Regions from separate parts of the Salmonella bongori NCTC 12419 genome, predicted to be linked through region 3. Evidence: predicted binding sites of a transcription regulator. Region 3 holds the regulator's gene; each other region holds the start of a gene.
What was found. The regulator PurR, encoded in region 3, represses purine synthesis genes. The targets are predictions, from matches to a motif close to CANGCAAACGTTTGCNTG.

Region 1: a site for PurR is predicted at 1,342-1,359, ahead of guaB (IMP dehydrogenase). Genes of this name have one in related genera too.
Region 2: a site for PurR is predicted at 1,440-1,457, ahead of purM (phosphoribosylformylglycinamidine cyclo-ligase). Genes of this name have one in related genera too.
Region 4: a site for PurR is predicted at 1,449-1,466, ahead of pyrC (dihydroorotase). Genes of this name have one in related genera too.

Annotation. Positions count from the first base shown of each region.
Region 1 covers NC_015761.1:2,496,139-2,499,507, forward strand. Annotated here, with positions in the region: gene guaB (IMP dehydrogenase) at 1-1,290, opposite strand, end outside; gene xseA (exodeoxyribonuclease VII large subunit) at 1,451-2,824, shown strand; gene SBG_RS11795 (adhesion domain-containing protein) at 2,833-3,369, opposite strand, start outside.
Region 2 covers NC_015761.1:2,482,824-2,486,192, forward strand. Annotated here, with positions in the region: gene uraA (uracil permease) at 1-391, opposite strand, end outside; gene upp (uracil phosphoribosyltransferase) at 480-1,106, opposite strand; gene purM (phosphoribosylformylglycinamidine cyclo-ligase) at 1,516-2,553, shown strand; gene purN (phosphoribosylglycinamide formyltransferase) at 2,553-3,191, shown strand.
Region 3 covers NC_015761.1:1,374,691-1,378,059, reverse strand. Annotated here, with positions in the region: gene sodB (superoxide dismutase [Fe]) at 26-607, shown strand; gene cydH (cytochrome bd-I oxidase subunit CydH) at 897-986, opposite strand; gene purR (HTH-type transcriptional repressor PurR) at 1,281-2,306, shown strand; gene punR (DNA-binding transcriptional activator PunR) at 2,303-3,235, opposite strand; gene punC (purine nucleoside transporter PunC) at 3,348-3,369, shown strand, end outside.
Region 4 covers NC_015761.1:1,109,755-1,113,123, reverse strand. Annotated here, with positions in the region: gene mdtH (multidrug efflux MFS transporter MdtH) at 1-16, shown strand, start outside; gene grxB (glutaredoxin 2) at 80-727, shown strand; gene SBG_RS05230 (lipoprotein) at 852-1,412, shown strand; gene pyrC (dihydroorotase) at 1,514-2,560, shown strand; gene dinI (DNA damage-inducible protein I) at 2,634-2,879, shown strand; gene bssS (biofilm formation regulator BssS) at 3,167-3,369, shown strand, end outside.

The sequences.
Region 1 (3,369 bases), 1.1 Mb from region 3:
GATCTCTTTCAGGCGGCCTTTATAGGCCACGCGCCCTTCAATGCCTTCCGGGACCAGTTTGTCCGCGGCGTTATCGCTCTGGAAATAACGGTCAGAAGAACCTTTGGACATTGCGCCCAGCGAGCCCATCCCACGGTAAGATTTGTAAGAGCGTCCCTGATACAGTTCGATTTCGCCCGGAGATTCTTCGGTACCGGCCAGCATGGAACCCACCATTACCGCGCTGGCACCAGCAGCAATTGCTTTCGCGATATCGCCGGAGAAACGGATACCACCATCGGCGATAACCGGAATACCGGTGCCTTCCAGCGCTTCAACCGCATCAGAAACGGCGGTGATCTGCGGTACGCCGACGCCGGTTACAATACGCGTGGTACAGATGGAGCCCGGGCCGATACCCACTTTCACCGCGCTGCAACCCGCTTCCGCCAGCGCGCGTGCGCCTGCGCCCGTTGCGATATTGCCGCCGATGATTTGCAGATCCGGATATTTAGCGCGCGTTTCACGAATACGTTGCAGAACCCCTTCGGAATGACCATGAGATGAGTCAATCAACAGCACGTCCACACCTGCCGCCACCAGCGCGTCGACACGCTCCTCGTTACCCGCTCCTGCGCCAACTGCCGCGCCGACTCGCAACCGGCCCTGCTCATCTTTACAGGAATTGGGTTTACGTTCCGCTTTCTGGAAATCTTTTACAGTAATCATGCCGAGCAGATGAAAATTATCATCAACGACCAGCGCTTTTTCCACGCGCTTTTCGTGCATCTTTGCCAGAACCACTTCGCGGGCTTCGCCTTCGCGAACAGTCACCAGACGCGCTTTCGGCGTCATATATACGCTCACCGGCTGGCTCAGATCGGTGACAAAACGCACGTCACGACCGGTAATAATCCCGACCAGTTCATTATCTTCGGTCACTACCGGATAGCCAGCAAAGCCGTTACGTTCGGTCAGTTCTTTTACTTCACGCAGGGTGGTGGTCGGCAGCACGGTCTGCGGATCGGTGACGACGCCTGATTCATGTTTTTTCACCCGGCGAACTTCTTCCGCCTGACGCGCAATAGACATGTTTTTGTGGATAAAACCGATGCCGCCTTCCTGGGCCAGAGCAATAGCCAGGCGCGCTTCCGTCACGGTGTCCATCGCCGCAGAGAGCATAGGAATGTTCAGACGAATGGTTTTCGTTAACTGCGTGCTGAGATCGGCAGTATTCGGCAGAACGGTGGAATGAGCGGGAACGAGGAGGACGTCGTCAAACGTCAGGGCTTCTTTAGCGATACGTAGCATGGGCAATATCTCACCTGGGAGGTTAATAAATATTGCCGCGGCATTATACAGAACGTAATCGGTTGCATCTACATTTTTTTGCAAATAGTGCTTGCGATCCCCTGTGAGCAGGTTACTATCGATTGAATAACCTGCTGATTTAGAATTTGATCCCGCTCACATGTTATCCTCTCAGACCTCCTCAATTTTTACTGTAAGCCGCCTCAACCAGACGGTTCGTCTGCTGTTAGAACAGGAGATGGGACAGGTGTGGCTCAGCGGCGAGATCTCTAATTTTACACAGCCCGCGTCTGGCCATTGGTACTTCACTTTAAAAGACGATAACGCCCAGGTACGCTGCGCGATGTTTCGCAACAGCAATCGCCGGGTAACCTTTCGGCCACTGCATGGTCAGCAGGTACTGGTTCGCGCCAATATCACCTTATACGAACCGCGCGGCGACTATCAGATCATTGTTGAGAGTATGCAGCCGGCGGGTGAAGGTCTCTTACAGCAAAAATATGAGCAGCTAAAGGCCAAATTGCAGGCTGAGGGGCTGTTCGATCAGCAGTTCAAACAAGCTCTTCCCTCCCCAGCGCACTGCGTGGGGATTATCACCTCAAAAACCGGTGCGGCGTTGCACGATATTCTGCATGTGCTGAAACGGCGCGACCCTTCTCTGCCAGTGATGATTTACCCTACCGCCGTTCAGGGCGACGATGCGCCAGGACAGATTGTGCGCGCCATAGAACTGGCAAACCATCGCAATGAATGCGACGTATTAATTGTCGGTCGCGGCGGCGGTTCGCTGGAAGATTTATGGAGTTTTAACGACGAGCGCGTCGCCCGGGCGATTTTTGCAAGTGCCATCCCGGTGGTGAGTGCCGTCGGCCATGAAACTGATGTCACAATTGCCGATTTTGTCGCTGACCTGCGTGCGCCCACGCCGTCGGCAGCAGCGGAAATAGTCAGCCGCAACCAACAGGAGTTACTGCGCCAGATTCAGTCTACACAGCAACGTCTGGGGATGGCGATGGACTATTATCTCGCCAGCCGCAGCCGTCGCTTTACGCAGATTTTTCACCGCCTGCAACAACAGCATCCGCAGTTGCGTCTGGCACGTCAACAAACGGCACTGGAGAAACTGCAGCAGCGGATGCGTGTTGCACTGGATAGCCAGCTTAAACGGGCCGATCAGCGTCAGTTGCGATTAGTCCAGCGGCTGAGGCAGCATAACCCACAGCCGCGCATTCATCGTGCGCAAACCCGTATTCAGCAGCTTGAATATCGTCTGGCAGAAAATATCCGCGCGCGCTTAAGCGAACGGCGCGAACGCTTCGGCAATGCGGTTACCCATCTGGAAGCGGTCAGCCCACTGGCAACGCTGGCGCGCGGCTACAGCGTTACAGCCACCGCCGATGGCAATGTACTTAAACAGCGCAAGCAGGTTAACGCCGGCGATAGGCTCACCACCCGTCTGGCAGATGGCTGGATAGAAAGCGAGGTTACCGCTGTAACGCCGCTTAAAAAGACGCGCTCCCGTAAGGCGGGGTAAGCGCGCCTTTATCGTACACAAACCGCAAAACCGGGCGTTGTTTTACTATCAATAATGCAGCTATCATGCCCGGTAGTCTGATTAAATCCGCAATAATATTTACCGCTCGGCGATTGAGATAAATAGCTATAACTGGACGAGGTCGGCCACCCCGTATCACTGAAAATAGTATGTAACTCTTCCAGGTCTTTCAGCACCGGCGCTTTGGCAAGACTGCCGCACTGCGCCGCCAGATCCCATGTACTGGCATCAATAGTATGTGCCATCGACCAGACCTCATTATTCATGGTGATATGCAGCGGCGGCGTAATTCCCGCAGGCAATTCGGCTAATAAAAGCGGACGCTGTAGCGTCTTACCGTTGGCCTGCACGGTTTCCGGCATGTGTCCCCAATAGTTCGCCTTATCGCTATCGGGACTGGTCAGCACGGTAAAAATCGTATCCAGCGACGTCTGAATCGCTGTCTTGCTCGCGAGCTGCGCCGTTAACGTCGTTTTCAGCCCAATACTGTTATCCTGATGCAGTGCAAATGTCGCTGTGCCGTC
Region 2 (3,369 bases), 1.1 Mb from region 3:
CGGCAACGATTGCCCCCATTGCCGCAGGCGGGAACATCACATCCAGCCAACCTGTGCCCGCTTTTTTAACGATGAAAGAGACCAGACAGAACAACACGCCGCACATAATAAAACCGCCCAGCGCCACTTCATAACCCAGCGGTAACAGCAGTAATACCGGCGAAATAAAGGCAAAGCTCGACCCCAGGTAAGCAGGAATTTTACCTTTGCAGATAAAGAGATACAGCAACGTTCCGATACCGTTAAAGAGCAGAACCGTCGCGGGGTTAATATGAAACAGAACCGGCACCAGCACGGTCGCGCCAAACATGGCGAAAAGGTGCTGCAAACTAAGCGGGATTGTTTGTAAAAGCGGCGGTCTTTCACTCACCCCGATAGCACGGCGCGTCATAGTATATTCCTCTGAGTGTGTTTGTTATGAGTTGTTTTATTCAAAAAAAAGCCGACTCTTAAAGTCGGCTTTTTATTTACTTATTCACTTATTTAGTACCAAAAATCTTATCGCCGGCATCGCCAAGCCCCGGAATAATGTATCCGTGTTCGTTCAGCCCCTTATCGATAGAAGCGGTGTACAGTTCAACGTCCGGGTGGGCTTTTTCCAGCGCCGCAATGCCTTCCGGGGCAGCCACCAGCACCAATACCTTAATACTGCTACAGCCCGCTTTTTTCAACAGGTCGATGGTCGCGATGACGGAACCGCCGGTTGCCAGCATCGGGTCGACGATCAACGCCATGCGTTCATCAATATTCGATACCAGCTTCTGGAAATAAGGCACCGGCTCAAGCGTCTCTTCGTTACGGTACATCCCTACCACGCTGATGCGCGCGCTCGGTACATTTTCCAGTACGCCTTCCATCATGCCCAGGCCCGCACGCAAGATCGGCACAACGGTAATTTTTTTGCCTTTAATCTGGTCGATTTCTACCGGGCCGTTCCAGCCTTCAATGGTGACTTTTTCCGTTTCCAGATCGGCTGTCGCTTCATACGTCAGCAGGCTGCCTACTTCTGAGGCGAGTTCACGAAAGCGTTTAGTGCTAATGTCGTTTTCACGCATCAGACCCAGCTTGTGTTTGACGAGTGGGTGTTTGACTTCCACGATCTTCATACTCTTCTCCTATCCTCAGATGACTGGCAACCACAAAAAAATCGCCGGATTATACCGCTTTTCCTCTCTGGCGCAACACCGCGTGTAGTTGATCTGGATCAACTAAAGCCGCTGATATCTGAAAAATGAGTATAAATCACTCTCGTTAAAACAGGCGACCTCCGCTGACAACGCATTGAATTTTTGAAGTTAAACTGATTATTTTGTCTGTCTGCCGTGTGAGGTAATCCGGGTAAGGGATACCCTTTTCTTTTTTTACACGCCGGGAGCATGTTCAGGCGATAACCAAATCCATGGCAAAAAATCCCCCGGGCATACAGGACGCAGACCACGCTCGCAAACGTTTGCTTTCCCTGTTAGAATTGCGCCGAATTTAACTTTTACCGCAAAAAACGTGGGGAACCAGGCAGTGACCGATAAAACCTCTCTTAGCTATAAAGATGCCGGCGTCGATATTGATGCGGGTAATGCTCTGGTTGATCGAATCAAAGGCGTAGTGAAGAAAACTCGCCGCCCGGAAGTTATGGGAGGTCTGGGCGGTTTCGGTGCTCTGTGCGCATTGCCGCAAAAATATCGTGAACCGGTACTGGTTTCCGGCACTGACGGCGTAGGCACCAAACTTCGCCTGGCGATGGATTTAAAGCGTCACGATGCTATCGGCATTGATCTGGTGGCAATGTGTGTAAACGATCTGGTCGTGCAGGGCGCAGAACCGCTGTTTTTCCTGGATTACTACGCTACCGGTAAGCTGGATGTCGATACCGCCGCCAGCGTGATCAACGGTATTGCCGAAGGCTGTCTGCAATCCGGTTGCGCGCTGGTAGGCGGTGAAACCGCGGAAATGCCGGGCATGTACCATGGCGAAGATTACGACGTGGCGGGTTTCTGCGTCGGCGTGGTAGAAAAATCAGAAATTATCGACGGTTCCCGGGTTGCCGACGGCGACGTGCTGATTGCACTCGGCTCCAGCGGCCCACACTCGAACGGCTATTCGCTGGTGCGTAAAATTATTGAGGTCAGCGGCTGCGATCCGCAAACCACGCAGCTGGAAGGAAAATCACTGGCCGATCATCTGCTTGCACCGACGCGTATCTACGTAAAATCAGTTCTGGAGCTGATTGAAAAAGTCGATGTACACGCTATTGCGCACCTCACCGGCGGCGGCTTCTGGGAAAATATCCCGCGCGTTCTGCCGGAGAATACCCAGGCAGTCATTGACGAATCCTCCTGGCAGTGGCCTGCCGTTTTTACCTGGCTGCAAACTGCCGGTAACGTCAGTCGACATGAAATGTACCGTACCTTTAACTGCGGCGTCGGCATGGTGATTGCGCTATCCGCTCCGGAAGCGGACAAAGCGCTTGCTCTGCTAAGCGAGAAAGGTGAAACCGCGTGGAAAATCGGTATCATCAAAACCTCTGATTCCGAACAGCGTGTGGTTATTGAATAATGAATATTGTGGTGCTGATTTCCGGCAACGGAAGCAATTTACAGGCGATTATTGATGCCTGCGAAGCAAAAAAAATTAAAGGCACCCTCCGGGCAGTATTCAGCAACAAGGCCGACGCGTTCGGCCTTGAGCGCGCCAGGGAAGCCGGAATTCCGGCGTATGCACTGACTGCCGATCGATTTGACAGCCGCGACGCCTTTGATCGCGAGCTGATTCGCGAAATCGACGCCTGGGCGCCCAACGTTGTTGTACTGGCCGGTTTTATGCGTATTCTGAGTCCCGCGTTTGTCGCGCATTACCACGGACGTCTGCTGAACATACACCCTTCCCTGCTGCCAAAATATCCGGGGTTGCATACTCATCGCCAGGCGCTGGTAAACGGCGATGAGGAACACGGTACGTCGGTGCATTTCGTCACAGACGAACTTGATGGCGGTCCGGTTATTCTCCAGGCGAAAGTGCCGGTTTTCGCCAACGACAGCGAAGATGATATCACCGCACGCGTACAGACTCAGGAACACGCGATTTATCCATTGGTGCTCAGCTGGTTTGTCGAGGGGCGGTTGAAGATGCGCGAGAACGCCGCCTGGCTGGACGGGCATCGTCTGCCGCCGCAGGGTTATGCGTCCGACGAATAATATGTCATCTGCCATTGCAGTGTCTGATTGCCGGATGGCGGCATAAATGCCTTATCCGGCCTACTCTTCTTCCCTCCTTTATGCTAACAGTTTATTGTCATACTTTTCTGGCGCAATTGGACATTAACGCGTAATGCTCGCCATAATAATCAGGCAGTGTCCCGTGAATAAAACGGAG
Region 3 (3,369 bases):
CAATTTAATAATAAGGAGAGAAGCAATGTCGTTCGAATTACCTGCATTACCGTATGCCAAAGATGCTCTGGCACCGCATATTTCTGCCGAGACGCTGGAATATCACTATGGTAAACATCATCAAACTTACGTGACCAATCTCAATAATTTGATCAAAGGCACGGCGTTTGAAGACAAATCGCTGGAAGAGATCGTTCGTACCTCTGAAGGCGGCATCTTTAATAACGCAGCCCAGGTCTGGAACCACACGTTCTACTGGAACTGCCTGGCGCCAAACGCTGGCGGCGAGCCAGCCGGAAAACTGGCTGATGCTATCGCGGATTCCTTTGGCAGCTTCGCGGAATTTAAAGCGCAGTTCACGGATGCCGCTATCAAAAACTTTGGTTCCGGATGGACATGGCTGGTAAAAGGCGCTGATGGCAAACTGGCTATCGTCTCAACCTCTAATGCCGGTACGCCGCTGACCACGGATGCGACTCCGCTGCTAACGGTTGATGTGTGGGAACACGCGTATTACATTGACTACCGCAACGCCCGTCCAAACTATCTGGAACATTTCTGGGCACTGGTTAATTGGGCGTTTGTCGCGAAAAACCTCGCCGCATAAGTCTGAGAATACGCAGAAGGTTCGCCTTCTGCGTATGAGCACCATTTGCAGGAGGCGTCAGATCAGAACATTTCCTGGCTGAGGTACAAACGCCAGCCGCCATCACGCCGATATTTCTCTCCTGCGCTCACTCAACGTCCGTTCACATGTTCTACAGATAACAAACGCACCGACGTTGCCCCCCTCCCTCCGGGATAGCCCGCTACATAATAACAAAACATTTTTGCCATATAGATAACATTGAGGCAGTGCGAGGGAGGCGAGGCGCTCCCTCAAAAGAGAAGGAAAATCAGTGCAGAGCGGCGGTTAATCCACCAGCGACAATCAAGCCCAATGCAATAATCGTCGTGATCAATGAAAATTTCAGGTCGGTACTCATCAAGTTTTCTCCTTTTTATTCCCACACAAAAAGTGATATAGCGCATTTTTGCACATTCACGCACAAAAATCTCTCACGTTTTATACTGATAACTGTTTTTAACGCTTCCCCTTTTCCTCAAGATCAGACAAAATTCCAGGCTTACTGAATTAGCGTAACGGCCATTGACCCCTTCCTGACGTTCCGTGTCGTTTTCCGGCGTGCCGCAACCCTGACGTTGCGATTAGGGTGTGTGTAGGCAAACGTTTACCTGGCGTTTCTCAGGAGCTTAGCAAGGGTCTGGAGTGAAATGTAATGGCAACAATTAAAGATGTAGCGAAACGAGCAAACGTTTCCACTACAACTGTATCACACGTAATCAACAAAACACGCTTTGTTGCTGAAGAGACGCGTAACGCGGTCTGGGCGGCGATTAAAGAGCTGCACTACTCTCCCAGCGCTGTCGCACGTAGCCTGAAGGTTAACCACACTAAATCGATAGGTTTACTGGCGACCAGCAGCGAAGCGGCCTATTTCGCAGAAATTATCGAGGCGGTTGAAAAGAACTGCTTCCAGAAAGGCTATACGCTGATTCTGGGTAATGCCTGGAATAATCTGGAAAAACAGCGCGCCTATCTGTCCATGATGGCGCAAAAGCGCGTGGATGGTCTACTGGTAATGTGTTCTGAGTATCCGGAGCCTTTACTCTCCATGCTGGAAGAGTATCGCCACATTCCGATGGTCGTGATGGACTGGGGTGAAGCGAAGGCGGATTTTACCGACACGGTTATTGATAACGCCTTTGAGGGCGGTTATATGGCGGGTCGTTATCTGGTTGAACGCGGCCACCGTGATATCGGCGTTATTCCCGGCCCGCTGGAGCGCAACACGGGCGCCGGGCGGCTGGCTGGCTTCATGAAGGCGATGGAAGAAGCGTTGATCAAAGTGCCGGATAACTGGATCGTCCAGGGCGACTTCGAGCCGGAGTCCGGTTACCATGCGATGCAGCAGATCTTATCGCAGTCGCATCGCCCTACCGCTGTTTTCTGTGGCGGCGATATTATGGCGATGGGCGCTCTGTGCGCCGCGGATGAAATGGGCCTTCGCGTACCACAGGACGTTTCGGTGATTGGTTATGACAATGTGCGTAACGCGCGATTCTTTACGCCGGCGTTGACAACAATTCACCAGCCCAAAGACTCTTTAGGCGAAACTGCTTTCAATATGCTGCTGGATCGCATCGTCAATAAACGCGAAGAGTCGCAGTCTATTGAAGTTCATCCGCGTCTGGTTGAGCGTCGCTCAGTCGCCGACGGTCCGTTCCGCGACTATCGGCGTTAATCCCCACCGTCGGGAGCCTCCTCTGGCTCCCGTAGCCACTCCCGATTCAACGTTTCGCTATCGCCTAAATAGTCCAGTAGCCAGGACAGCGCGGGCGATGCCTCATTTTGTTGCCACGTCACACAACAAGCTGCATCGGGAAACGGATTCTCTAATGTCAGTGCTACCCATTTGCCACTGTCTATCCACTGACGGGCAAAATGCGTTGGCACCATTCCTACGCATAAACCAGCCGACAGACAAGTGGCTGATGACTCCCAGTCCGGTACAACAACCCTTTTTTGGTTATCAAGCAGCCAGGTAATTCGTTTCGGTAAGGTTCGCGAAGTATCTTCCCTGACCAGCGACGGCCAGTTGCGTAACGTATCATCGCTTAATGGCCCCTGCATCGACGCCAGCGGGTGATCGTGTGCCACTACACAGCTCCAGCTCAGGGTTCCCATATCCCGAAAAGCGTAACGTCCCCCGACCGGAATTGCCTGCGTCGCCCCAATGGCCAGTTCCACCCGTCCGTCGGAGAGCGCATCCCAGACGCCGTTAAATACCTCCTGAAAGACCAGTAGTTCCACATCGTCAAAATGGCGATAGAAATCGACGATCATTTGGCGGGTTCGTTCCGGCCTGACAATATTATCCACCGCAATCGCCAACTGCCCGCGCCAACCAGTAGCAATTTGCTGACACTGCTGGCGTGTGATCTGCATTTTTTTGATAACAGAACGCCCTTCTTTTAAAAACCAGGCGCCGGCAGGGGTCAATTCGACGTCACGATGACGTCGTACAAAAAGCGGTACAGCCAGCCACTCCTCTAACTGACGAACCGTATAACTGACTGCTGAGGGTACACGGTGCAACTCTTGCGCCGCCGCACTAAAACTTCCATTACGCGCCACGGCGTCAACCACTTCAAGCGAATATTCGGACCACATTATATGCCTGCAAAAATTTTGAACCCAATGGACAAATATTAACGTTTCACAACGTTAATTTCACTCCCTACACTCTGCGGCAGTGTCTGTTTGATAATAAAGAGAAACAAATATGCAACCTGGAAAAGGTTTTT
Region 4 (3,369 bases), 260 kb from region 3:
GGAACCCGGCGCCTGATTTGATACCTACCGCTATCTCCTCCATACTGGTCAGGAACCGACAGTCAAATGGAGGAGAAACGTGAAGCTCTATATTTACGATCATTGCCCTTTCTGCGTTAAAGCCCGCATGATTTTCGGCCTGAAGAATATCCCCGTTGAACTTAACGTGTTACAGAATGACGACGAGGCGACGCCCACCCGGATGATTGGTAAAAAGATGGTGCCTATCCTGCAAAAAGAGGACAGCCGCTATCTGCCTGAAAGTATGGATATTGTGCATTATGTCGATACACTCGACGGCAAACCGCTGTTAACCGGAAAATGCAATCCTGCCCTTGAAGAGTGGCGACGCAAAGTTAACGGTTACGTTAATCAGTTGCTGCTGCCGCGATTTGCAAAATCCGCTTTCGATGAATTTTCCACGCCTGAGGCACGCCAGTACTTTATCCGCAAAAAAGAAGCATCTTCCGGCAGTTTTGCCGACCACCTCACGCATTCTGCCGGACTGATTAAAAAGATCAGCGATGATTTACGCGCTCTGGATAAACTTATTGTGCAGCCGAATGCCGTGAATGGCGAATTGTCGGAAGATGATATTCATCTGTTCCCGCTCCTACGTAATCTGACGCTGGTTGCTGGTATCCGCTGGCCGACGAAAGTATCAGATTATCGCGATAATATGGCGAAGCAGACGCAAATTAATTTACTTTCCTCAATGGCAATCTAACGTCCGCCGGGCGGCAATCCGCCCTTGCCGCCATTTTCAGCTTTTTCTACTGGCGTCATGTCCGCTGGCGCGACATGCTGCTTTGTGTCAGGATTAGGGCATGGGCAACACGTTGAGGAACGCCATGAAAAAGTTTTTTTTTGCCGCTGCGCTGATAGTCAGCGGCCTGTTAGTGGGTTGTAATCAACTTACGCAATACACTATTAGCGAACAAGAAATCAATCAAGCGCTTGAAAAACGGAATAATTTCTCAAAAGATATTGGTCTGCCCGGCATTGCCGACGCGCATATCGTACTGACTCACCTCGCCAGCCAGATTGGCCGGGAAGAACCCAATAAAGTCACCCTCACTGGCGATGCCAGGCTGGACATGAATTCACTCTTCGGTAGCCAAAAAGCGACGATGAAGCTCAAGCTGAAAGCCCTGCCAGTCTTTAATAAAGAAAAAGGCGCCATCTATCTGCAGGAGATGGAAGTGGTCGATGCCACTGTGACGCCGGAAAAAATGCAATCGGTACTCCAGACGCTCATACCTTATTTAAATCAGTCTTTACGTAACTACTTTAACCAGCAGCCAGCTTATGTGTTGCGCGAAGATAGCAGTAGAGGCGAAGCGTTAGCGAAGAAATTCGCCAAAGGCATTGAAGTTAAACCAGGGGAAATCGTCATTCCTTTCACTAATTGATCGCTGAGGGCGCCATCGCGCCCTTTTTTACGTGCAAACGAAAACGTTTCCGCTTATCCTTTGTTTCCGGCAAAAGACTACCCCTCAGCCGGAGCATATTAATGACTGCACCATCCCAGGTTTTAAAGATCCGCCGCCCGGACGACTGGCACGTTCACCTTCGCGATGGCGACATGTTAAAAACGGTCGTACCTTATACCAGCGAAATTTATGGTCGCGCCATCGTGATGCCTAATCTGGCGTCCCCTATTACCACCGTTGATGCGGCAATCGCCTACCGTCAGCGTATTCTCGACGCGGTACCCGCCGGACATGATTTCACGCCGTTAATGACTTGTTATTTAACGGACTCGCTTGATGCCGATGAGCTTGAGCGCGGTTTTCATGAAGGCGTGTTTACGGCCGCTAAACTTTATCCGGCCAACGCCACCACCAACTCCAGCCATGGTGTAACGTCAATCGATGCCATTATGCCAGTGCTGGAGCGAATGGAAAAACTCGGGATGCCGTTGCTGGTCCACGGAGAGGTGACACATGCCGATGTTGATATCTTTGATCGCGAAGCACGTTTTATTGACACCGTCATGGAACCGTTACGTCAGCGTCTGAGCGCACTTAACGTGGTCTTTGAACATATCACTACCAAAGATGCCGCACAGTATGTACGTGACGGCAACGAACGCCTGGCAGCCACTATTACGCCCCAGCACTTAATGTTTAACCGTAACCATATGCTGGTCGGCGGCATTCGCCCTCACCTGTACTGCCTGCCAATTCTCAAACGCAATATTCACCAACAGGCGTTACGTGATCTGGTCGCCAGCGGCTTTACGCGCGCTTTTCTGGGTACGGATTCCGCGCCACATGCGCGCCATCGTAAAGAGACCTGTTGCGGATGCGCCGGTTGCTTCAACGCCCCTTCCGCACTTGGGAGCTATGCCGCCGTGTTTGAAGAAATGAACGCTTTGGCACATTTTGAGGCATTCTGCTCCCTGAACGGCCCACGATTTTATGGTCTGCCGGTGAATGAGTCCTGGGTGGAACTGGTGCGTGATGAACAACAGATCCCGGAAACTATCACACTGGCAGATGATACGCTGGTGCCTTTTCTGGCCGGTGAGACAGTACGCTGGTCAGTAAAAAAATAAAAAATGCGTTTACCTGTTGCTATATAGCGAAGCTAACTGTATATATATACAGTATATTCAACAGGGAGGCATTATGCGTATTGAAGTCACTATAGCCAAAACATCACCTCTGCCTGCTGGTGCCATTGATGCGCTGGCGGGCGAACTCTCTCGCCGTATTAGCCATCATTTTCCTGAGAATAGGGGTAACGTTACCGTGCGTTACGCAACCGCCAACAACCTGTCCGTTATTGGCGCATCGAAAGAGGATAAAGCACGCATTAGCGAGATCCTCCAGGAAACCTGGGAAAGCGCTGATGAGTGGTTCATTAATGACTAAAAAATGATATGCAGTGAAGTAAGTTTTGCCGGGTCGCCCCGGCTTTTTTATTTGCGCAACTGATGAATATTTCACCTGAACCTCAAAATAATTGCACAACATCCTAAAAAAATATGAATGAACTGCCGCTTTATTGTTCATATAATTCTTAAAAAAAGAAATTTATCCTTCTCTCTCTTTAAAAACGCAGTGAATAGCCTTATTACTTGGTATACTGAAGTTGCTTCAGAAAAAGACGCATTGAACCTCGAGAACCGTTGTCTTATAACACGTACCAGGGGGGCATGATGGAAAAAAATAATGAAGTCATTCAGACCCATCCGCTTGTAGGATGGGACATCAGCACTGTCGATAGCTATGATGCGCTGATGCTGCGTTTACACTACCAGACCCCAAATCCGGAAGGGACTGAAGTTGGTCAAACGCTCTGGTTAACGACTGATGTGGCCAGGCAATTTATTTCAATATTAGAAGCCGGCATCGCCAAAAT